Regions from separate parts of the Cryobacterium sp. MDB2-A-1 genome, predicted to be linked through region 1. Evidence: predicted binding sites of a transcription regulator. Region 1 holds the regulator's gene; each other region holds the start of a gene.
The links. Region 1 encodes LexA, which represses DNA repair genes until DNA is damaged. Its sites were predicted from a motif close to TCGAACANNTGTTCGA; they were not measured.
Positions count from the first base shown of each region.

Region 2: the regulator LexA is predicted to act here: its motif matches at 2,005-2,020, upstream of E3O39_RS19210 (Rv2578c family radical SAM protein).
Region 3: the regulator LexA is predicted to act here: its motif matches at 1,494-1,509, upstream of uvrA (excinuclease ABC subunit UvrA).
Region 4: the regulator LexA is predicted to act here: its motif matches at 4,543-4,558, upstream of E3O39_RS00580 (HNH endonuclease signature motif containing protein).

Region 1 covers NZ_SOFK01000009.1:31,396-36,659, reverse strand. Annotated here, with positions in the region: gene metE (5-methyltetrahydropteroyltriglutamate--homocysteine S-methyltransferase) at 1-785, shown strand, start outside; gene lexA (transcriptional repressor LexA) at 898-1,521, opposite strand; gene E3O39_RS00890 (LysM peptidoglycan-binding domain-containing protein) at 1,940-2,314, shown strand; gene E3O39_RS00885 (histidinol-phosphate transaminase) at 2,432-3,511, shown strand; gene hisB (imidazoleglycerol-phosphate dehydratase HisB) at 3,537-4,175, shown strand; gene hisH (imidazole glycerol phosphate synthase subunit HisH) at 4,172-4,804, shown strand; gene priA (bifunctional 1-(5-phosphoribosyl)-5-((5-phosphoribosylamino)methylideneamino)imidazole-4-carboxamide isomerase/phosphoribosylanthranilate isomerase PriA) at 4,866-5,264, shown strand, end outside.
Region 2 covers NZ_SOFK01000022.1:206,861-212,124, forward strand. Annotated here, with positions in the region: gene E3O39_RS05840 (glycoside hydrolase family 6 protein) at 1-271, opposite strand, end outside; gene E3O39_RS05845 (malate:quinone oxidoreductase) at 441-1,913, shown strand; gene E3O39_RS19210 (Rv2578c family radical SAM protein) at 2,029-3,612, shown strand; gene E3O39_RS05860 (sensor histidine kinase) at 3,766-5,046, shown strand; gene E3O39_RS05865 (hypothetical protein) at 5,043-5,264, shown strand, end outside.
Region 3 covers NZ_SOFK01000043.1:74,176-79,439, reverse strand. Annotated here, with positions in the region: gene uvrA (excinuclease ABC subunit UvrA) at 1-1,438, opposite strand, end outside; gene uvrB (excinuclease ABC subunit UvrB) at 1,540-3,600, opposite strand; gene coaE (dephospho-CoA kinase) at 3,610-4,248, opposite strand; gene rpsA (30S ribosomal protein S1) at 4,340-5,264, opposite strand, start outside.
Region 4 covers NZ_SOFK01000003.1:29,297-34,560, reverse strand. Annotated here, with positions in the region: gene E3O39_RS00595 (FAD-dependent oxidoreductase) at 1-1,186, opposite strand, end outside; gene E3O39_RS00590 (hypothetical protein) at 1,353-1,520, shown strand; gene E3O39_RS00585 (hypothetical protein) at 1,847-2,833, shown strand; gene E3O39_RS00580 (HNH endonuclease signature motif containing protein) at 2,880-4,523, opposite strand; gene E3O39_RS00575 (VOC family protein) at 4,757-5,264, shown strand, end outside.

The DNA.
Region 1 (5,264 bases):
CGGTCACCGAGAACGGCTGGGTCCAGTCCTACGGCAGCCGCTGCACCCGCCCGTCCATCCTGTGGGGCGATGTCTCCCGCCCGAAGCCGATCACCGTCGACTGGTCGACCTACACGCAGGGGCTGACGGCGAAGCCGGTCAAGGGCATGCTGACCGGCCCGGTCACCATCCTCGCCTGGTCCTTCGTGCGCGACGACCAGCCCCTCGGCGAGACGGCGCGCCAGGTCGCCCTCGCCCTCCGCGACGAGATCGCCGACCTCGAGGCCGCCGGAATCGGCATCATCCAGGTCGACGAGCCGGCCCTGCGCGAACTGCTTCCGCTCAAGAAGGCCGGCCACGCAGACTACCTCGACTGGTCCGTCGGCTCGTTCCGGCTCGCGACCGCCGGGGTGCGGGACGCCACCCAGATCCACACCCACCTCTGCTACTCCGAGTTCGGTGTCGTGCTCGAGGCGATCCGCGCTCTCGACGCCGACGTGACGAGCATCGAGGCGGCCCGCTCCCGGATGGAGGTCGTGACGGACATTCAGGCCAATGGCTTCGACCACGGCATCGGCCCGGGCGTCTACGACATCCACTCACCGCGGGTGCCGGGCGTTGCCGAGCTGACGGAGCTGCTCGACCGTGCCGTCGCCGCCATCCCGGCCGGTCAGGTCTGGGTGAACCCGGATTGCGGGCTCAAGACCCGCGGCTACGCGGAGACGGTCGAGTCTCTCGGAAACATGATCGAGGCGACCCGCATCGTGCGCGCCCGCCTCGCCGCAGGCGTGCCCGCCCTCGCCTGATCCTCCTCGCGGCGAACACCCGCCGCGCGAGACGCGCCGTGTGCGCCGCTTCGCGCCAGGCTTGCCTGGCGCGAAGCGGCGCAGTTGGCGCGCTCGGGGGATCTACAGGGAGCTACAGGGAACGCAGGACGGCGACGATCTTGCCGAGGATCTCGGCGTGGTCACCGAGGATCGGCTCGAAGTTGGTGTTCCTCGGCAGCAGCCAGGTGTGGCCGTCACGCTGCCGGAAGACCTTCACCGTCGCCTCGCCATCGAGCATCGCGGCGACGATCTCGCCGTTCTCCGCGGTCTTCTGCTGGCGGACGACGACCCAGTCGCCGTCCATGATCGCGGCGTCGATCATCGATTCGCCGACGACCTTGAGCATGAACAGCTCGCCCTTGCCGACGAGCTGGCGCGGGAGCGGGAAGATCTCGTCGACCTGCTGGTCGGCCATGATCGGAACACCGGCCGCGATCCGCCCGACGAGCGGCACCATTGCCGCGTCGCCCACCGGGGTACCCTGCTGGAAGTTCTCGGCGGCGCCGGCCGCGGTGTCCTCCGGCGACTGCGGCAGCTCGATCAGGACCTCGAGCGCCCGGGGCCGGTTCGGGTCCCTGCGCAGGTAGCCGCTCAGCTGGAGCTGGTTGAGCTGGTGGGTGACGCTCGACAGCGACGACAGGCCCACGGCGTCACCGATCTCCCGCATGCTCGGCGGATAGCCGCGCTGGCCGACAGAGCGCTGGATCACGTCCATGATCGCGCGCTGCTTGTCGCTGAGGCTCTTCCTCCGACGTGTTCCGCCTCGTTCGGGGGAACTGCCGGCGAACGGGGTCACGCTGTCCGGGGTCTCGCTGTCCGGGGTCACGCTGTCCTGGGTCACGATGTCGCTCCTGTCGGTGGCGGTGGGCGGTGGCGGGCGGTCGCCCCGGTGGATGCCGTGAGGCGACCGTATCCGAATGTCAGTGGTCGCTGGTTGAGTTCACACCAGTCAATCGAAACTGTAACCAGCCTGGGGCGAAGTGCAGACATTCATTCGAGTGTGTCGTGTACTTCACCCCAATAATAACCGGAGAAAGTCTTGATTGTTCGAACAATCGAATATATATTCGGAACATAGCTTCGTATCCGGCTCTCCCGGCCGAGAGCCGGATACGAATACACAGGAGGCAGACATGAGCACAACAATCGAGCTGGTCCCGGGGGCGCACACCCGGCTGCGCATCACCCGGCGCGGTCGTGCCGTGCTGACCGCGATCGCCGGCGTCCCCCTCGTCGTCGGCGCGCTTGCCCTCGCCCTCAACGGCGGCCTCGCCGCCGCAGACGGCAGCACCTTGAGCGGCAGCGGCATGAGCGCCGACGCGGGTGGAAGTGCGACGACCTTCGACTACGTCACGATCCAGTCGGGCCAGTCGTTGTGGCAGCTTGCCGAGCGCATCGCCCCTTCTGCCGATCCGCGCGAGGTCATCGCCGAGATCGTCAACCTGAACCAGCTGCCCTCCGAGAGCGTGCAGCCGGGCCAGCGCTTGGCTCTCCCTGCCGAATACTGAGCAAGCCGGATACTGAGCAAGCCGGATACTGAACCACCGGAGTACTGAGCAAGCCAAATACTGAACCACGGGCAATATGACCCGCCGGTGCTGAGGCCCATCGGTAACATGGGGGGAGTGACCAGTCTCAACGACCTGCCCCTCCGCGACAATCTTCGCGGGCTCACTCCCTATGGGGCGCCGCAGCTGCACGTGCCGGTCGCGCTCAACGTGAATGAGAACACCCACGGCATCCCCGAGGACGTGGCCGTCGACATCGCCGCAGCACTGGCCGCCGCTATCCGGGGGATCAACCGGTACCCGGACCGGGAATTCACGGAACTGCGCGAGGCGATGGCCCGCTACCTCGGACACGGTCTCACCCGTCAGAACATCTGGGCGGCCAACGGCTCCAACGAGGTTCTCCAGCAGGTGCTGCAGGCCTTCGGCGGGCCGGGACGCACCCTCCTCGGTTTCGCCCCCACCTATTCGATGTACCCGTTGCTCGCCTCGGGAACCGGAACCCGCTGGGTCGCCGGTGACCGCGACGCCGACTTCGAACTCACCCCGGAACGCGCCGTCGACTGGGTCAACCGGGTCAATCCCGACCTCGTCTTCCTGTGCTCCCCGAACAACCCGACCGGCACCCCGCTCTCTCTCGACGTGATCGCCGCCGTCTACGACGCCTGTGACGGCATCGTGGTCGTCGACGAGGCCTACGCCGAATTCGCTCCGGTGGGGACGGCATCCGCTCTCACCCTGCTGCCCGGCAGGGAACGCCTGCTGGTCTCCCGCACGATGAGCAAGGCCTTCGCATTCGCCGGGGCCCGGGTGGGCTACCTCGCCGCCGACCCGGCCGTGACGGATGCGCTGCGGCTCGTGCGCCTGCCGTACCACCTCTCCGCGCTGACCCAGGCCGCGGCCGTCGCCGCTTTCGCGCACACGCCGGAGATGCTGCGCATGGTCGACGACATCCGCGGCCAGCGCGACCGCCTCGTCACCGAGCTGCACCGGCTGGGCTACCGCCCCTTGCGGAGCTGGAGCAATTTCGTGCTGTTCGGCGGGGTCTCCGACCCGCGCGGAACCTTCGAGGCGCTGCTCGCCGAGGGCATCCTCGTGCGCGACGTCGGGATCCCCGGCCACCTGCGGGTCACGGCCGGCACCGAGCGCGAGACGAGCGTATTCCTCGACGCCCTCGAAGCACTGGGCCACGCGTAACCGCCCGGGCCAATAAACTAGCCGCATGAGCTCACAGTCACCGGCCGCACAGTCATCGACCGCACAGGCCCGCATCGCGCACCTGCAGCGGGAGACGAGCGAGTCGAGCATCGACCTGACGATCAACCTCGACGGCACCGGCGTCTCCGACATCCACACCTCGGTGCCGTTCTACGACCACATGCTCACCGCGTTCGCCAAGCACTCGCTGACCGACCTCACCGTGCGGGCGTCGGGGGACATCGAGATCGACGTGCACCACACCGTCGAAGACGTCGCCATCGTGCTCGGACTCGCCATCCGGCAGGCGCTCGGAGACAAGTCCGGCATCTCCCGCTACGGCGACGCGCTCGTGCCCCTCGACGACGCCCTCGCCCAGGCTGTCGTCGACATCTCCGGCCGCCCGTACCTCGTGCACACCGGGGAGCCTGCCGGCTTCGAGTTCCACCTCATCGGCGGACACTTCACCGGCTCGATGGTGCGCCACGTCTTCGAGGCGATCGCATTCAACGCGGCCCTCACCGTGCACGTCACCGTGCTCGGCGGCCGCGACCCGCACCACATCGCCGAGGCCGAATTCAAGGCCTTCGCCCGCGCCTTCCGCCAGGCCAAGGCCTACGACCCGCTCGTCTCCGGCATCCCCTCGACCAAGGGCGCCCTGTGACGAGCGTCGTCGTCTTCGACTACGGCACCGGCAACGTGCACTCGGCCGTCAAAGCCCTCGAACTCGCCGGCGCCGACGTGACCCTGACGAGCGACCGCCGCACCGCCCTCGAGGCTTCCGGCCTCGTCGTGCCCGGCGTCGGAGCGTTCAGCGCCGTGATGAGCGCCCTCACCGCCGTGCGCGGCGACGAGATCGTCGACCGCCGCATCGCCGGGGGACGGCCGGTGCTCGGCATCTGCGTCGGCATGCAGGTCCTGTTCGAGCACGGCGTCGAACGCGGCTCGGACACCGAGGGACTCGGCGAATGGCCCGGCACCGTCGCCCAGCTGCCCGCCAAGATCCTGCCGCACATGGGCTGGAACACCGTCACCCCCGACCCGGACTCGCGCCTCTTCGCCGGCATCGAGGACGAGCGGTTCTACTTCGTGCACTCCTTCGCCGCCCAGGAGTGGACGCTCGAGGTCACGCCGCCGTTCCCGCGGCCCCGGCTCACCTGGGCGGAACACGGCAGACCGTTCCTCGCCGCTGTCGAGAACGGACCGCTCTCCGCGACCCAGTTCCACCCGGAGAAATCGGGTGAGGCCGGCATCCGCCTGCTGAAGAACTGGATCGGTACCCTGCGGGACTGACCGTCCCCTCTCGCTTTTGTTCGGCGGCCCGGCCGCACCCATCCCTGATCTGAGGACTACCGTGACTGAAACCACCCCCCGCCTCGTCCTGCTCCCGGCTGTCGACGTCGCAGACGGCAAGGCCGTGCGCCTCACCCAGGGCGAGGCCGGGACCGAGACCAACTACGGCGACCCCGTCGACGCCGCCCTCGACTGGGCGAGGCAGGGCGCCGAGTGGATCCACCTCGTCGATCTCGACGCGGCCTTCGGGCGCGGCACGAACACCGACGTGATCAGCCGGGTCATCCGCGAGGTCTCCGGAGTCAAGATCGAACTGTCCGGCGGGATCCGCGACGACGCCTCCCTGCAGGCGGCGCTCGGCGCGGGCGTCAGCCGGATCAACCTCGGCACGGCGGCCCTGGAGAACCCGGACTGGGCTGCCCGCGTGATCGCCGAACACGGTGACCAGGTCGCCGTCGGC
Region 2 (5,264 bases), on a different contig from region 1:
TCAGCCAGATCGCCGCGGGCTGGGCGGCGAGCCGGCCCAGCGCCGTCGCCTCTGCCGAGGTCGCCCCGAACCTTTCGGCTGCATCCGCTGCGGCCTGCGCCGCCGAGGAGGACGGATTAACGTAGAACGAGGTGGTTGCCAGCGGGTTCACGGTCTGACCTCCGGGTACCTGCAGGGCGAAAGCGCTGACGAAAGTGCCGAGGGCAAGCACGGGCACCGCCAGGGCGATGATGCCGAGGACGAGACCTGTACGCGAGCCGGACGAATGCACGAACCCACCCTATCGGGGGGGTTATACAGATATGTTACGCAGGAGTATCGTCTGACGGATCTTTGTTCCGTTTTGGTGTCCCATTTCGCCCCCAGTCCGGGGTGATCGGCGGTATCGGACGCGGTCAGGCGCCCGTGCGCGCGGCGTTACACTCGAACGTGTGAATCCAATGGCGCAGGTTGATGTCGTACTTATTGGTGGCGGCGTCATGAGCGCCACTCTCGGCACCTTGATCAAACAGGTGCAGCCCGACTGGAGTATCGAGGTCTACGAGCGCCTCGGCGAGGTCGCCCAGGAGAGCTCGAACCCCTGGAACAACGCGGGGACCGGTCACGCTGCCCTGTGCGAGCTCAACTACATGCCCCAGGCGAGCGACGGAAGCGTCACCGCCGACAAGGCCGTGAGCATCAATGAGCAGTTCCAGATCAGCCGCCAGCTCTGGTCGTCCCTGGTCATCGACGGCGTTCTGCCCGAACCGACGAAGTTCATCAACTCGACGCCGCACATGACGTTCGTGCACGGCAAGTCCAACGTCGAGTACCTGCGCAAACGGTTCGCGGCGCTCAAGGACCAGCCGCTCTTCCACGGGATGGAATACAGCGAAGACCCGGCCGTCATCGGCACCTGGACCCCGCTGCTCACGAAGAACCGCCCGAAGAACCAGCGCATCGCCGCGACCCGGATCGCCTCGGGCACCGATGTCGACTTCGGCGCACTCACCCGCTACCTCTTCGACGACCTCGCAGCCAAGGGTGTCGGCGTCCACGTCAACCAGCAGGTCACCGGCCTGAAGAAGCTGACGGACGGCACCTGGCGGCTGAACCTCCGGCGCCTCGTCGGCGGGCACCCCAGCATTGTGAAGGCCCGCTTCGTGTTCGTGGGTGCCGGCGGCGGCGCGCTCGCCCTGCTGCAGCAAAGCGGCATCCCCGAGGCACGCGGCTTCGGCGGGTTCCCGATCAGCGGCCAGTTCCTGCGCACGACCAATCCCGCGGTCGTTGCCCAGCACCAGGCCAAGGTTTACGGCAAGGCCGCCGTCGGCGCCCCGCCGATGTCGGTCCCGCACCTCGACACCCGCCACGTCGAGGGGGAGGCCTCGCTGCTGTTCGGGCCCTTCGCGGGGTTCACGCCCAAGTTCCTCAAGTCGAGCACCTGGTTCGACCTCCCCTTCTCTGTCCGTGGGCACAACATCGGCCCGATGCTCGCCGTCGCCCGGCACAACGTCGGCCTGATGAAGTACCTCTTCGGCGAGGTCTTCGCGTCCCGCACCGTCAAGCTCAAGGCCCTGCAGGAGTTCATGCCGACGGCGAAGATGGCCGACTGGGAGCTCATCACCGCGGGCCAGCGTGTCCAGGTGATGAAGAAGGACCCGAAGGAGGGCGGCGTGCTGCAATTCGGAACCGAGGTCATCACCTCGGCCGACGGCAGCATCGCCGGCCTGCTCGGGGCATCCCCCGGGGCATCGACCGCGGCTCCGATCATGGTCGACCTGCTCAAGCGCTGCTTCCCCGAGCAGTACCCGGCCTGGGAACCGCGACTCCGCGAACTGATCCCGAGCCTCGGCACGACCCTGTCGGACGACCCCGCCCGCGCCGCAGCCTCCCTCGCCGCGACCGCCGCGACCCTGCACCTCACCAACCCCTGACCGATCCCCAACCCCTGACCGATCCGACGGAGTCGGGCACGATCTCCGTCGAATCGGTGAGGGCGGATGCCGCGTCACCCTTGCGCAAGTATCGAACGTGTGTTCGAATGTATGCATGCGGTGGAGCGGGCAGGAACTCACGACGGAACAAGCGGGCGCGCTTCCCGGCCTTGCCCGGCTGAACAACCTGGTGCGGAGCGTGCGCACCCCCGAGTTCGCGGGGATCACCTTCCACGAGATCCTGGCCAAGTCCGCGCTCAACCGGGTGCCCGGCCAGAGCGCCATGCCGTTCGGCTGGACGATCAACCCCTACCGAGGCTGCTCCCATGCGTGCACATACTGCCTGAGCCCGGAAACGCTCATCCTGATGGCCGACGGACGGCAGAAGCCACTCTGGGAGGTCAGGGTTGGCGATGCGATCATGGGTACGGAGACCGTCGGCGCCTACCGGCGGTATGTGCAGACCACAGTGCTCGCTTCCTGGGACACCCGGAAGCGCGGCTACCGCGTCACCCTCGCTGACGGCACCGAGCTCGTGGCCAGCGGAGATCACCGCTTCCTCACCGAGCGAGGGTGGAGGTTCGTCACCCGCGCCATGCGCGGGGACGGTCAACGTCCCTACCTGACCGAGAACAACAAACTCATGGGTTTCGGGCTCGTAGGGCCCGCCATTGACCGGAAGCTGTCCATCGCCGGTGCAGCCGTGAAGTCCGCGGCTTTACTTCAGGTCGTGTCCGTCGAGGACCTGGGGACCACGATGGACATGATCGACATCACGACCGGGACCGGCGACTTCATTGCGAACGGGGTCATCAGCCACAACTGTTTTGCCCGCAACACGCACACGTACCTCGACCTCGACGCCGGCAAGGACTTCGACAACGAGATCATCGTGAAGGTCAACGTCGCGGAGGTTCTCCGCAAGGAGCTCGCCAGGCCCGCCTGGGAGCGCAACGCCGTCGCGCTCGGCACCAACACCGATCCCTACCAGCGTGCAGAGGGTCGCTACCGGCTGATGCCGGGCGTCATCGCGGCGCTCGCCGACTCCGGCACCCCGCTCTCGATCCTGACCAAAGGCACCCTGATCCGGCGCGACCTCGATCTGCTCGTGGAGGCGAGCACGCTCGTGCCCGTCGACCTCGCCCTCTCGATCGCGATCTACGACGACGAGCTGCAGTCAGCGGTCGAGCCGGGCACGCCATCCACGGCGGCGCGCCTCGCCACGGTGACCGCCATCCGGGAGCGCGGCCTGCGCTGCTCCGTGTTCATGATGCCGATCCTGCCGTTCCTCACCGACACCCGGGCGCACCTCGACGACGCCCTCCGCCAGGCGAAGGCTGCCGGGGCCTCCGACGTGATGAACACCGCGCTGCACCTGCGGCCGGGGGTGCGCGACTGGTTCATGCAGTGGCTCGCGAGGGACCACCCCGACCTCGTGCCCCGCTACCACGAGCTCTACGGTCGTAACGCCTACGCACCCAAGGGCTACCGGCAATGGCTCGCGCTCCGGATCAAGCCGCTGATCCGGGCGCACGGGCTCGAGCACGGGATCGAGGATCCCGTCACCGGCGGCGTCCGCTCCCGCGCGCTCGCCCGCCCCGCGCCCGCCGTCCCTGCGTTCCCTGGCCGGCCCGTGCCCGGCCCGGGGTTGCTCATTGCGGGCGAGCTCCCGCCTGAGCTGCACCCGACCCTGTTCTGAACTGCGGCTCCGCACATCGGATGCCTCGCTGCGCCCCCGCCCCGGCTGAGGTGTCGCAGATCGACGTTCAACGCCCACGCGAACCTCGATTCGCGACCCTTCACGCCAGAAGGACTCCACCGGATGCGATAATCGACGGAGAACGGAGCGGCAATGACCCTAGGCCTCCCCGACCATCTGGTCGGTACCTCGGTCGGGCGTGCCCTGGCCCAGGCCACGCACTGGTTCGGCCTCACCTGCCTGGTCGGTGCCCTCGTCTCGATCGCCGTTCTCGGCATCAGCCACCCGAGCGCGCAGATCGGCGTGAGCCTGATCGGGATCCTCTCGATGGCGATCCTCCTCTTCCTCCTGTCCCGCCACCGCACCGTGCTGCTCTCGGTCGCCTACCTTCTCGTCGGCTCCGTCGTCACCTACGTCGTCAGCGTCACCCTGCTCGGGCTGCCCGAGCTCTTCCACAGCTCGGACGTCTTCCTCGTGTCCATGCCGAAGATGGCGCTGCTGATGGTCGGCGGCGTCGGAACGGGCGCCCTCGTGGGCGTGCTCTGGGGCACCGCGGGCTTCATCCTCGCCGAAACCGTGACCGTCCTCGCCGCCCTCGAAACCGGGGTGCCCTATCACCCCGATGCGTTCACGGTGTCGACGTACCTCTTCCTCGTCGGGGTGATGCTCGTGAGCGGCCTCGGCCGGCGCAGGCACCGTCCGGTGCAGCTCGCCATGCACCGGGCACTGCAGGAGGACCAGTCCCGGCTGCTGCGGCACGAACTCGACGTGCGCGCAGTCGCCCTCAGCCAGGACACCACGCTCAACCAGCTTGTCGCGCTCGTGCACGCCCACCCCGGGCCGCTCGGCCCGCACCTGGCCGCAGGCATCCGTGAGACCGTGGACACCCTGCACGGCACCAGCTGGCTCACCGACTCCGACGAGCGACTTTCCGGCCCGGACGGCTGGCTCGACAGTGCCGTCTACTCCGCGATCGAACGCTGCCGTGACCGCGGCCTCGTCGTCGAGGTCACGGGGGAGCGCGCCGCCCTCGGCCGCCTCGACGCGGTCGCCGACCGCGAGCTCGGCCTCGCCGTGCAGCAGTGCCTGATCAACGTCATCCTGCACGCCGGCATCGTCTCCGCCGAGGTCGTCATCGAATCCACCGACCACGATCTCTCGGTGATGGTGATGGATGCCGGCCGCGGCTTCACGGAATCGGAGACCGGCGCCGACCGCCTCGGCCTTCGTCAGGCGGTGCGCCGCCGGATCGAGCGCCTCGGCGGCTCGGTCACGATCATGACCCGTCCCGGTGCGGGCACCTCCGTGCTCCTGACGGTGCCTGCGCCTCCCGGTGACGCCGTCGAACGGCCCGGCACCGGTGCGGCAAGCGGCCCGGCATCCGATCCGGCCGGCGACACCGCGAGCGACGCCGGGATCGGCTGGCCGCTATGAGCCGCAGCTCCCTGACCCAGCAGCAGCTCGATCCGCTCGGAGCCCTCGCCGCGTGGCCGCTCGCGCCGGCGATCGCCGCGATCGTCACGGTCTCCGCAGTCACGGCCACGATCACCCAGGCCGGCCAGACCGGCAACGCGCTCCTGGGCTCCCTCGCGATCGCGGCCGTCACCCTCGCCGCGATCCTGCTCGTCCTCGCCTCCCGCCCGAGAAACGCA
Region 3 (5,264 bases), on a different contig from region 1:
GCCGCGCCTTGATCTCGCGGAGGACCTGGGCCGCGATCATGGCCTCACGGTCGGTCAGTTCGAGCAGGTCCATGAACGACCGGGCGTCCGCGAGGCTCAGGTTGCAGACATCCGCGATGCTGGAGCCGTGGATCAGCACGGCGAGGACCTCGGGCTTGAGCCGGGTGCCCGAGCAGACCGGGCAGTCGATCTCGCGGAGGTACTCGCCCCAGCGGGCCCGCTGGGTGTCGGACTCCGCCTGCAGGTACTGGCGTTCGATGTACGGCACGACGCCTTCGAAGCCGGAGGTGTAGCTCATCTCACGGCCGTAGCGGTTCTTCCACTTCACGCGGACCTCGAAGTTGTCGCCGCGGAGCACGGCATTCTGCACGTCGGGCGTGAGTTCGCCCCAGGGGGTGTCGAGTGAGAAGTCGAGGTCGTGCGCGAGGCCGTCGAGCAGCTTCTCGTAGTACTGGAAGAGTCCCTTGCCCTGGGTGGTCCAGGGCAGCACGACGCCCTCCGCGATGCTGAGCTCAGGGTCGCCGAGAAGGAGATCCTGGTCGACGGACATTCGCGTGCCGAGGCCGGAGCACTCGGGGCAGGCGCCGAAGGGCGCGTTGAAGGAGAAGGTGCGCGGTTCGATCTCGGTGAGCTGCACGGGGTGGTTGTTCGGGCAGGAGAGCTTCTCGGAGTAGCTCTGCCACGCCGCGTCACCCTCCCCGTCGACGTAGTTGATCTGGACGATGCCGTCGGTGAGTTTGAGCGCGGTCTCGAGGGAGTCGGTCAGGCGGCTGAGGAGTTCCGGCGCCGCGACGAGGCGGTCGACGACCACGGAGATGTCGTGCTTGAGCTGCTTCTTGAGCGTCGGCGGTTCGCTGAGCTGGATCTGGGTGCCGTCGACCATGGCGCGGGAGTAGCCGCCGGCGGCGAGCTCCTTGAACAGGTCGACGAACTCGCCCTTCTTCTGGGAGACGACCGGGCTCAGGATCTGGTACCGGGTGCCCTGCGGAAGTTCCATGAGCTGGTCGGCGATCTGCTGAACGGTCTGGGCCTGGATGACCTCGCCGCAGACGGCGCAGTGCGGCACTCCGATGCGCGCCCAGAGCAGGCGCATGTAGTCGTAGACCTCGGTGATCGTGCCGACAGTCGACCGCGGGTTGCGGTTGGTCGACTTCTGGTCGATCGAGACGGCGGGGCTGAGCCCCTCAATGAAGTCGACGTCCGGCCGGTCGACCTGGCCGAGGAACTGGCGTGCGTACGCGGAGAGCGACTCGACGTAGCGGCGTTGCCCCTCCGCGAAGATGGTGTCGAACGCGAGTGAGGACTTGCCCGAACCGGACAGTCCCGTGAAGACGACCAGGGAATCCCTGGGGATCTCCAAATCGACGTTGTGCAGGTTGTGCACACGCGCACCGCGGACACTGAGCTTGGACCCGGACGTTACCTTGGAAATTGACACCGTTCGAGTCTATTGAGTGCCACCGACACTCCTGCGCCCCGGACGCACGCCCTGAGCGAACAAACGTTCGAATTCCGACCGCGACGTTGGGCGGTTGTTGATCAGATGTGCCCGGCCTTCTCCATCTGGCGGAGTTCGCGTTTGAGTTCGGAGACCTCGTCCCGGAGCCGGGCAGCGAGTTCGAACTTGAGCTCGCCCGCGGCCTCGAGCATCTGGCCACTGAGGTCGGCGATGATCGACTCGAGGTCGTTGGCTCCGTTCGCGGCGATGCCGGTGCGGAGCGGGGTCGCCGCGACCTTGCGCCGGGCGTCGCGACCGGCGAGGAGCTCGGCGGTGTCGGCCTCTTCCCGCGCGAGGATGTCGGTGATGTCGGCGATCCGTTTGCGGAGCGGAGTGGGGTCGATGCCGTGCAGGGTGTTGTAGGCGACCTGCTTTTCGCGGCGGCGGTCGGTCTCGTCGATCGCGCGTTCCATCGAGGCGGTCAGCCGGTCGGCGTACATGTGCACCTCGCCGGAGACGTTCCGGGCGGCCCGGCCGATCGTCTGGATGAGGGAGGTTGCGGAGCGCAGGAACCCTTCCTTGTCGGCGTCGAGGATTGCGACGAGCGACACCTCGGGCAGGTCGAGGCCCTCCCGGAGGAGATTGATGCCGACGAGGACGTCGTACACGCCCGCGCGGAGCTCGGTGAGGAGCTCGACCCGGCGCAGGGTGTCGACGTCGGAGTGCAGGTAGCGCACCCGGACGCCGGCCTCGGTGAGGAAGTCCGTGAGTTCCTCGGCCATCTTCTTGGTGAGGGTCGTGACGAGTACCCGCTCGTTGAGTGCGACGCGCTTGTGGATCTCCTCGAGGAGGTCGTCGATCTGTCCCTTGGACGGCTTGACGATGATCTGCGGGTCGATGAGCCCGGTCGGGCGGATGATCTGTTCGACGATGCCGTCTGCGATGCCCATCTCGTATTTCCCGGGCGTGGCGGACAGGTACACGGTCTGGCCGACCCTGTCCTTGAATTCGTTGAACTTGAGCGGCCGGTTGTCGAGGGCGCTCGGGAGCCGGAAGCCATGCTCGACGAGCGTGCGTTTGCGGGACGAGTCCCCCTCGTACATCGCCCCGATCTGCGGGACGGTGACATGGGATTCGTCGATGACCATCAGGAAGTCGTCGGGGAAGTAGTCGAGGAGACAGTGCGGCGCCTCCCCCGGTGACCGCTGGTCGATGTGCCGGGAGTAGTTCTCGATGCCGGAGCAGAAGCCGATCTGTTCCATCATCTCGAGGTCGAAGGTCGTGCGCATCCGAAGTCGCTGCGCCTCGAGCAGTTTGCCTTCCCGTTCGAGCTGGCCGAGCCGTTCGGCGAGTTCTTCCTGGATGGTGACGATGGCCCGCTGCATGGTCTCGGTGCTCGCGACGTAGTGCGAGCCGGGGAAAACGGACACGGATTCGAGCTTGCGGACGATGTCACCGGTGAGCGGGTGCAGGCTGTAGAGCGCCTCGATCTCATCGCCGAACATCTCGATCCGGATCGCGAGTTCCTCGTACATCGGGATGATCTCGATGGTGTCGCCGCGCACCCGGAAGTGGCCCCTGGAAAAGTCGACGTCGTTGCGCTGGTACTGCATCGCAACGAACTTGCGGATCAGCCAGTCACGGTCGACCTTCTGGCCCACCTGGAGGGCGATCATGGCCTCCATGTATCCCTCGGGTGTGCCGAGGCCGTAGATGCAGGACACGGTGGAGACGACGACGACGTCGCGGCGGCTCAGGAGCGAGTTCGTGGTGGAGTGCCTGAGCCGCTCGACCTCGGCGTTGATCGAGGAGTCCTTCTCGATGAAGGTGTCCGTCTGCGGGACGTACGCCTCCGGCTGGTAGTAGTCGTAGTACGACACGAAGTACTCGATGGCGTTGTTCGGCATCAGCTCGCGGAACTCGTTCACGAGCTGGGCTGCGAGGGTCTTGTTGTGCGCGAGCACGAGCGTCGGGCGCTGCACCTGTTCGATCAGCCAGGCGGTCGTCGCGGACTTGCCGGTTCCGGTGGCTCCGAGGAGCACGATGTCGGTTTCACCGGCGTTGATGCGTTCGGCGAGTTCTTTGATCGCGGTCGGCTGGTCGCCGCTCGGCGTGTATTCGCTCACGACCTCAAAGGGATGTACGGATCGCGTGGGTTCCATCCCTCCAGTCTAGATTCGACCACCGACACTCTCGGTGCCGGCAGAGTTTCCGGCGCTCCGCACGCGTTCCCAGAGCGCGTCGACCTGTCGCAGGGTGTGTTCCAGGGTGCCATCGGTGTCGATCACGACGTCGGCGATCGCAAGCCGTTCGGCATCATCGGCCTGGGCGCGGATGCGCATGGCCGCGTCCTCCTGGCTCATCCGGCGCAGGTCGACCATCCGTTGCATCCGGGTCTCCGGAGTCGCCTGGGTGACGACGACGAGGTCGAACGGATGCTCGACGGCCGCCTCGACCAGAAGGGGTACGTCGTAGACGACCACCGCCGAGGGATTCGCGAGCCCGGCTGCACGAATGCGTGCGTTCGTGAGCGACCGCACTGCGGGGTGCACGATCGCGTTGAGCCTCGCCAGGGCCGCCGGGTCGCCGAAGACGATCGCGCCGAGTCTGGGCCGGTCCAGCGCACCGTCCGGTCCGACGAGAGCGGTGCCGAACTCCGCCGCGATCGCCGCCAGGACGGGGCTGCCCGGTTCGACGACTTCGCGGGCGAGGCGATCCGCATCGATGACGACGGCCCCGTGTTCCGTGAGGGCGCTCGCAACGGTGCTCTTGCCGGATGCGATCCCGCCGGTCAGTCCAATGAGGTACACCCCGGCAATGCTACCGATGTGGCCAGGGCGCAGAAAACCGGCCGGGCCCCGAAGGGTCCGGCCGGTTCTGGTGTTGCGGTGGAGCTGCGTGCTAGTTGTTGCTGCTGAGCTTCTCGCGCAGTGCGGCGAGTGCCTCGTCGTCAGCAAGCGTTCCGGCTCCGGCCGTCTCGCTCGAGAACGAGTTGCCAGCTGCGGAGGGAACGTCGCCGACGGCGATGATCTCGTCGTTCGCGGACGCGACCTGCTTCTTGTGGGCTTCCCAGCGAGCCTGGGCTGCAGCGTAGTCCTGCTCCCACTTCTCGCGCTGGTTTTCGAAGCCTTCGCGCCACTCGTTGGTCTCCGGGTCGAAGCCCTCGGGGTACTTGTAGTTGCCCTGGTCGTCGTACTCGGTGAGCATTCCGTAGAGCGCCGGGTCGAACTCGGTGCCCTCGGGGTCGACACCCTCGTTGGCCTGCTTGAGGCTCAGCGAGATGCGGCGACGCTCGAGGTCGATGTCGATGACCTTGACGAAGACCTCGTCGCCGACCGAAACGACCTGCTCGGCGAGCTCGACGTGCTTGCCGGAGAGTTCGCTGATGTGGACCAGGCCCTCGATGCCCTCTGCAACGCGAACGAACGCGCCGAAGGGGACGAGCTTGGTGACCTTGCCCGGTGCAACCTGGCCGATGGCGTGGGTGCGGGCGAAGACCTGCCACGGGTCTTCCTGGGTGGCCTTGAGCGACAGCGACACGCGCTCGCGCTCGAGGTCGACCTCGAGGATCTCGACGGTGACTTCCTGGCCAACCTCGACGACCTCGCTGGCGTGCTCGATGTGCTTCCAGCTGAGTTCGGAGACGTGAACCAGGCCGTCAACGCCACCGAGGTCGACGAACGCACCGAAGTTGACGATCGAGGAGACGACGCCCTTGCGGACCTGTCCCTTCTGGAGGTTGTTGAGGAACGTGGTGCGGCTCTCGGACTGCGTCTGCTCGAGCAGGGCACGACGGGACAGCACAACGTTGTTGCGGTTCTTGTCG
Region 4 (5,264 bases), on a different contig from region 1:
CGGTGTCGGGGGCGAAGAGGACCTTGAGCTGCATCATCGCGGTGCCGGGGTAGTAGCCGGCGTGGCCGGAGGGGTGCACGTGCACGGCCCGGTACGGGACCTCGGCGGCGAGGAGTTGCCGTTCGGTGGCGCCCGTTCCGCCGGCGACCATGTCGAAGATCTTCACGATCGAGGTGCCCTGGGTTGAGCGGTATTCGGTGTTGCGGCCGCAGATGTTCTCGGCGGCGACCCGGGCTTCGCGGTTCGCGGGTCCGGCGAGCGGGGCCAGCCAGCGCCCCGGCAGCACGGTGTGCGGCGTTTCGACGGAGTCGCCTGCTGCCCAGATGTGCGGGTCGGAGGTGCGCATGTGCGTGTCCACCGTGATCCCGCCGCGGGCGCCGAGCTCGAGCCCGGCCGCCTTCGCGAGCGTGGTGTTCGGGCGCACCCCGGCGGAGAGGATCACCAGGTCGGCCGCCAGGACGGTCGAGTCCGTGAGCTCGACGTTGAGACCGCCGTCGCGGCGGGCCGCGAATGCGGCGGCCGCAGTCGACAGGTGCAGGGTGATGCCGCGACTGCGGAGGTGGTGTTCGACGGGGACGGACATCTCGTGGTCGAGGGGCGGCAGGATCTGGTCGCTCATCTCGACGACGTCGACGAGGGCGCCGCGGTGCTTGAGGTTCTCGGCCATCTCGAGGCCGATGTAACCCGCGCCGATCACGACGGTGCGCACGGGTCCGCGGGCGCCCGTCGCGGCGAGGGCGATCGCGGCATCCAGTTGGGCCTTGATGGCGTCCATGTCGCCGATCCGGCGCAGCACGTGCACGCTGGGCAGGTCTATCCCCGGCAGGGGAGGACGGAGTGGTTCGGCGCCCGTGCAGAGCGCCAGTTCGTCATAAGGTTCCTCGTAGCTGCGGCCGCCGTCGACCTCGCGGACGGTGACGGTCTTCGCGGCACGGTCGATTCGCAGCACCTCGTGTCCGACCCGCACGTCGATGTCGAGGGATTCGCGCAGACTTTCCGGCGTTTGCAGGAGCAGGCGGCTGCGATCAGCAATCACTTCGCCCACATGGTATGGCAGACCGCAATTCGCAAACGAGACGTGATGACCGCGCTCGAGCACGACGATCTCAGCGAACTCGTCCAAACGGCGGGCGCGGGCGGCGACGGATGCGCCGGCTGCGACCCCGCCTACGACAACGATCTTCATGGGGTGCCTTTCGTCGGCCGGGACAGCGATTCGGCCAACCCGGCATATACCCCCGTGGGTAATTGGGGGACTGATTCTGACACTACACCCGCGGGATACCGCGGACCGTGCACTCTCAATACCCATGGGGGTATAGTGAGTGCTTTCACCCACGAAGGAGCTGCCGATGTGCCACGCCAAGACCTGTAAGACCTGCGGGAAGACCACCTGGGCCGGCTGTGGCCAACATGTCGACCAGGTCATGCGCGGAGTGCCGAAGTCGCAGCGCTGCCCCGGGCACGAGAACGAACAGGCGTCCGGTGGCTTCCTGTCCCGGCTCTTCGCGGGCCGCTGATCTGTGCCCCTGAGTTCGGCACACGCCTGACAGCGGAAGCGCGCCTGCGTCTCCCTCCTGCCTGCCGTCGCACATCACCCGATCACCGGAGGTCAGCACCTGATTCTTTCCGCTGACCTCGGTATCCTTTGTCGCCCTGCAGCGATTAGGGTCCAGAATAGGACCGCGGAGAAGCGGGGGCACGGTGGTGCCACAAACATTGGGGGATGGCCATGCGTGCTCTAACAGGTTCCGCTGCGTGTGCCGTGGCTTTGACAGTGCTGGTTCTGCTTTCCGGCTGTGCGGGGCCTGGGCCAACCGCGCCGGGCGCTGCTCCGGTCACTGAAATGTCAACCACGACTCCGACGCCGACCGCTTCCACAACAGTGCCCGCCGGGCAGACCCGACCGGTCGGTGTCTTCGGCGGCACGTGCGACGCACTCTTCACCGTCGACGAAGTCAGCGCGGCCGTTGGCGCGGTCGTGACGAGTTCGGAGAGGGCCAGGGCCGTCTCGCTTGTGTTGGATCCCTCCTGGGCAGCGGTGCCCGCACGCGGTGGTATCGACTGCCTCTGGTCCGAAAATGAGAGCCTCACGGGCGCGTACTTCAGTGCCGTCGTTTTGGCTGCTGCCTCGGTGACGACCGTTCACGCGGATGAGGTCTACTGCTATGGAGCCGACGTGGTCGACCCTGCGCAGTCCGGGTCCTGCCGGGTCAGTGCCACCGATGGTGGTTACTGGCTCAGCGCCGTCGTCTACACGGCGGTCGGAACGATCAATGACGACACCCGGACCGCAGTTGCAACGCTCCTCACCACGTTCTCGGGTCGCGCACGGGCCGCGGGCACGCCTGTAGCCGTCGTCACTCCGAGTGGCGCCTGGAAACGCGAGGATTGCGCCGCACTGTCGGATACTGCACACGTCACGGACGCCATTTCCAGTCCCGGACTCACTGTCTCTTCTGCTGACACTGCCAGCGGCGAAGCCGCCGAGGGACGTTACGCGGCCCTCGGGAGCGCAGGCGTATTCGCGTGCAGCTGGTCACAGTCACAGTCGCCGGCTCCGGCTGGCCAGATTGAATCCTTCAGTATCATCCTGTTACCGGGCGGATCCTGGGCGCAGGAGGATGTCGCGCGGGAGACCGGGGCCGAGACCGTGTCAATCCCCGGGGTTGACCTTGTGACTCGGATTCCGAATGAGGCTGGCGGCTATACCTTCGACGCATTCGACGGAGTCAACTGGCTGCGACTTTCGACGAATGCCTCGACAGAGTCGGATCTGGACCAGTTGACTCCAGCGATCCCGGCTCTCGTCAACGCTCTCAACGCCGCGTGAACGGATAGAGCGGAGGCGAGCCAGAACGGTCCGGTGAATCACGTGTTCATTCGCGGTTGGGTGGTCCGGTGAGTACCTGGTGGGCGCGGTGCCTGTTCGGCGGCCGCCAGAGTCGTAGTGGGTCGATCAGCCCCGGGGCCCGGACTTGTGGTGAGCCTTTCACCATGCGGATCTCCCACCCGGAGGTATCGATGCTGTGGTGGTGGAACCAGCACAGTAGGACACCGTTGTCGACGGTCGTGGGCCCGTCCTTCGCCCACGGCTTCACATGGTGCACTTCGGCCCAGTGCGCCGGCGCCTTGCACCCGGGAATGATGCACCCGCCGTCCCGGGCGGTAATCGCCCGGCGCTGCGACCGGTTGAAGTACCGCCGCTCCGGACCCAGCTTGAGCACCTCGTTGTGCTCGCCGAACAGGACCCCTTGGAAGCCGCCATCACAGATGCGCTGATGCACCGTCTTCAACGACACGGGGGCCTCGACCCCGTCGATCCACCCGACGCCGATCCCGGAGGCGAGGTCGGCGGCGTTCACGTGCACCATCACCGTCGGCGCCGACCCGCCCATCGACGGGGTGTCCGTGTCGCGGGCGGCGTGTTCGAACAACGCCCGGAGGATGTCGGCGCGTTTCTCCCCGCCCGTGCGGGTATCCGCGCGGCGCTCCCGGAGCTCTGCCTCGATCACGTCCAGATCCGGGCCCGTGTCGGCGTCGGTACCCGCGGTCTCGGCGCCGGGGATCATCTGCCCCGAATCCATCAGCGCCTGTTCCTCGGCGGTGGGGAACGCCGGGCGGGTGTGGAAGCTGAGGAAGGCGTCGAAGAGGGTGTTCATCACCCCGAACAGTTCCGGCGTGACTCCGCCCTTGACGGGGTAGAGCCCGTTCTTGAGTTGGCCGAAGCCGATGTTGGACTTCGCTTCGAACAGGTCCTCGGTTGGGAGGACCCCGTCGGGGTCCAGGGCCGCCTGCCACTGCGCGACCATGCCCCGGATCAGGTCCGTCGTCACCGGGACACCCGCCCCGGCCAGGTTCTCCGTCTCCGGGGTGATCAGGCCCGCCGCCGACGCGACCAGGGCCCGCTCCGCCGTGAGTAGGTCATCCGGCGCCAGCCGGTGACTGATCACCTGCAACCCGGCCACGATCAACTCCGCCGTCTCCACCCCGATCTCCCCCGCTGCCAGGGCGGCCCCGACCGTCGGGAACAAGGGCGGCAACCAGCTGCTCCCGCCGCACGGCCGCGGCAACACCGCGTCGCCAAGCTTCGTGCGCCGCTTCACTTCCCGGGCCGACACCCGCGTCACCCGGGTGAGGACATCCCACGGGCCCGTGCAGCCCATCCGCCAGGCCAGACCCTCCCGGCCGAGGACCCGGGCCCTCCGGTCCACATCCGTCGCCGTGCTCACCCGGGCCGCATCCACCGTGCGCCCGATCGCCTCCACGGTGCTCAGCGCCGTGACCGCTTCTGTGTCACTGAGCAGCCCGACCGGAATGGCGGCCAGGGCCTCGGCGAGAACCGCCTGGGCCTCGGCGAGCCGGGCGACAGCATCCGCATGCACCGACCCGGCCAAACCCTCCGCGCCCTCGACAACCGCGACCGGATGGGCCGACTTGACTCCTGCGGTGGGCTGATCACCCGCAGCCCCGGAACCGGGTGTCTGCGGGGTGTGTGACTGGGGATCCGAAGCTCCTGCCATACCCCGATTCTACCCCGAATCGAACACTAATGCGAGATCTGCTCACTTTATTTGGGCTATCGAGCTTTAATTTGCAGACTTAAATATGATGCTGAGCGCAAATTCGAGAGTCTCCTGAGTGGCCGGGAAAGTTTACTTGACGCTTCAAGTAATGCTGCTAGAGTATTGGTTGTCGGTTCAACTAAGCGGGTTGGGCATGACTTGTGAGCCCGACGCGACCGCAGGAGACGAACATGACACTGACCACTGACCTCACCGGATCCCGCGCCGCCACAGGCGACCTCCTCGCGGCGACGACAGGCATGGATGCCGTCACGCTGCGCGTCGGCGACCTCGCGTTGATGTCCTCCTACTATCGCGAGGCGTTGGCGCTCGACCCGATCAGCGCACAGGGCACCACCGTCGTGCTCGGTCGCGGCACGACCCCGCTCGTTGTGCTCGAGCACACCCCTGGCCTGCCGGTTCCCGCCCGCAGCCAGGCCGGACTCTTCCACACCGCCATCCTGTTCGACACGAGCGCCGGCCTGGCCGCGACCGTGCTCCAGGCCGCCCGTGACCAGCGTTCGAGCTTCGTCGGCAGTGCCGACCACATCGTCAGCAATGCCTTCTACTTCACCGACCCTGAGGGTAACGGGATCGAGCTCTACGTCGACAGGGACCGGTCGGAGTGGGTCTACAAGAACGGCCAGGTCCAGATGGACACGCTTGCGCTCGACCCGAGCGCCTTCCTGCAGAAGAATC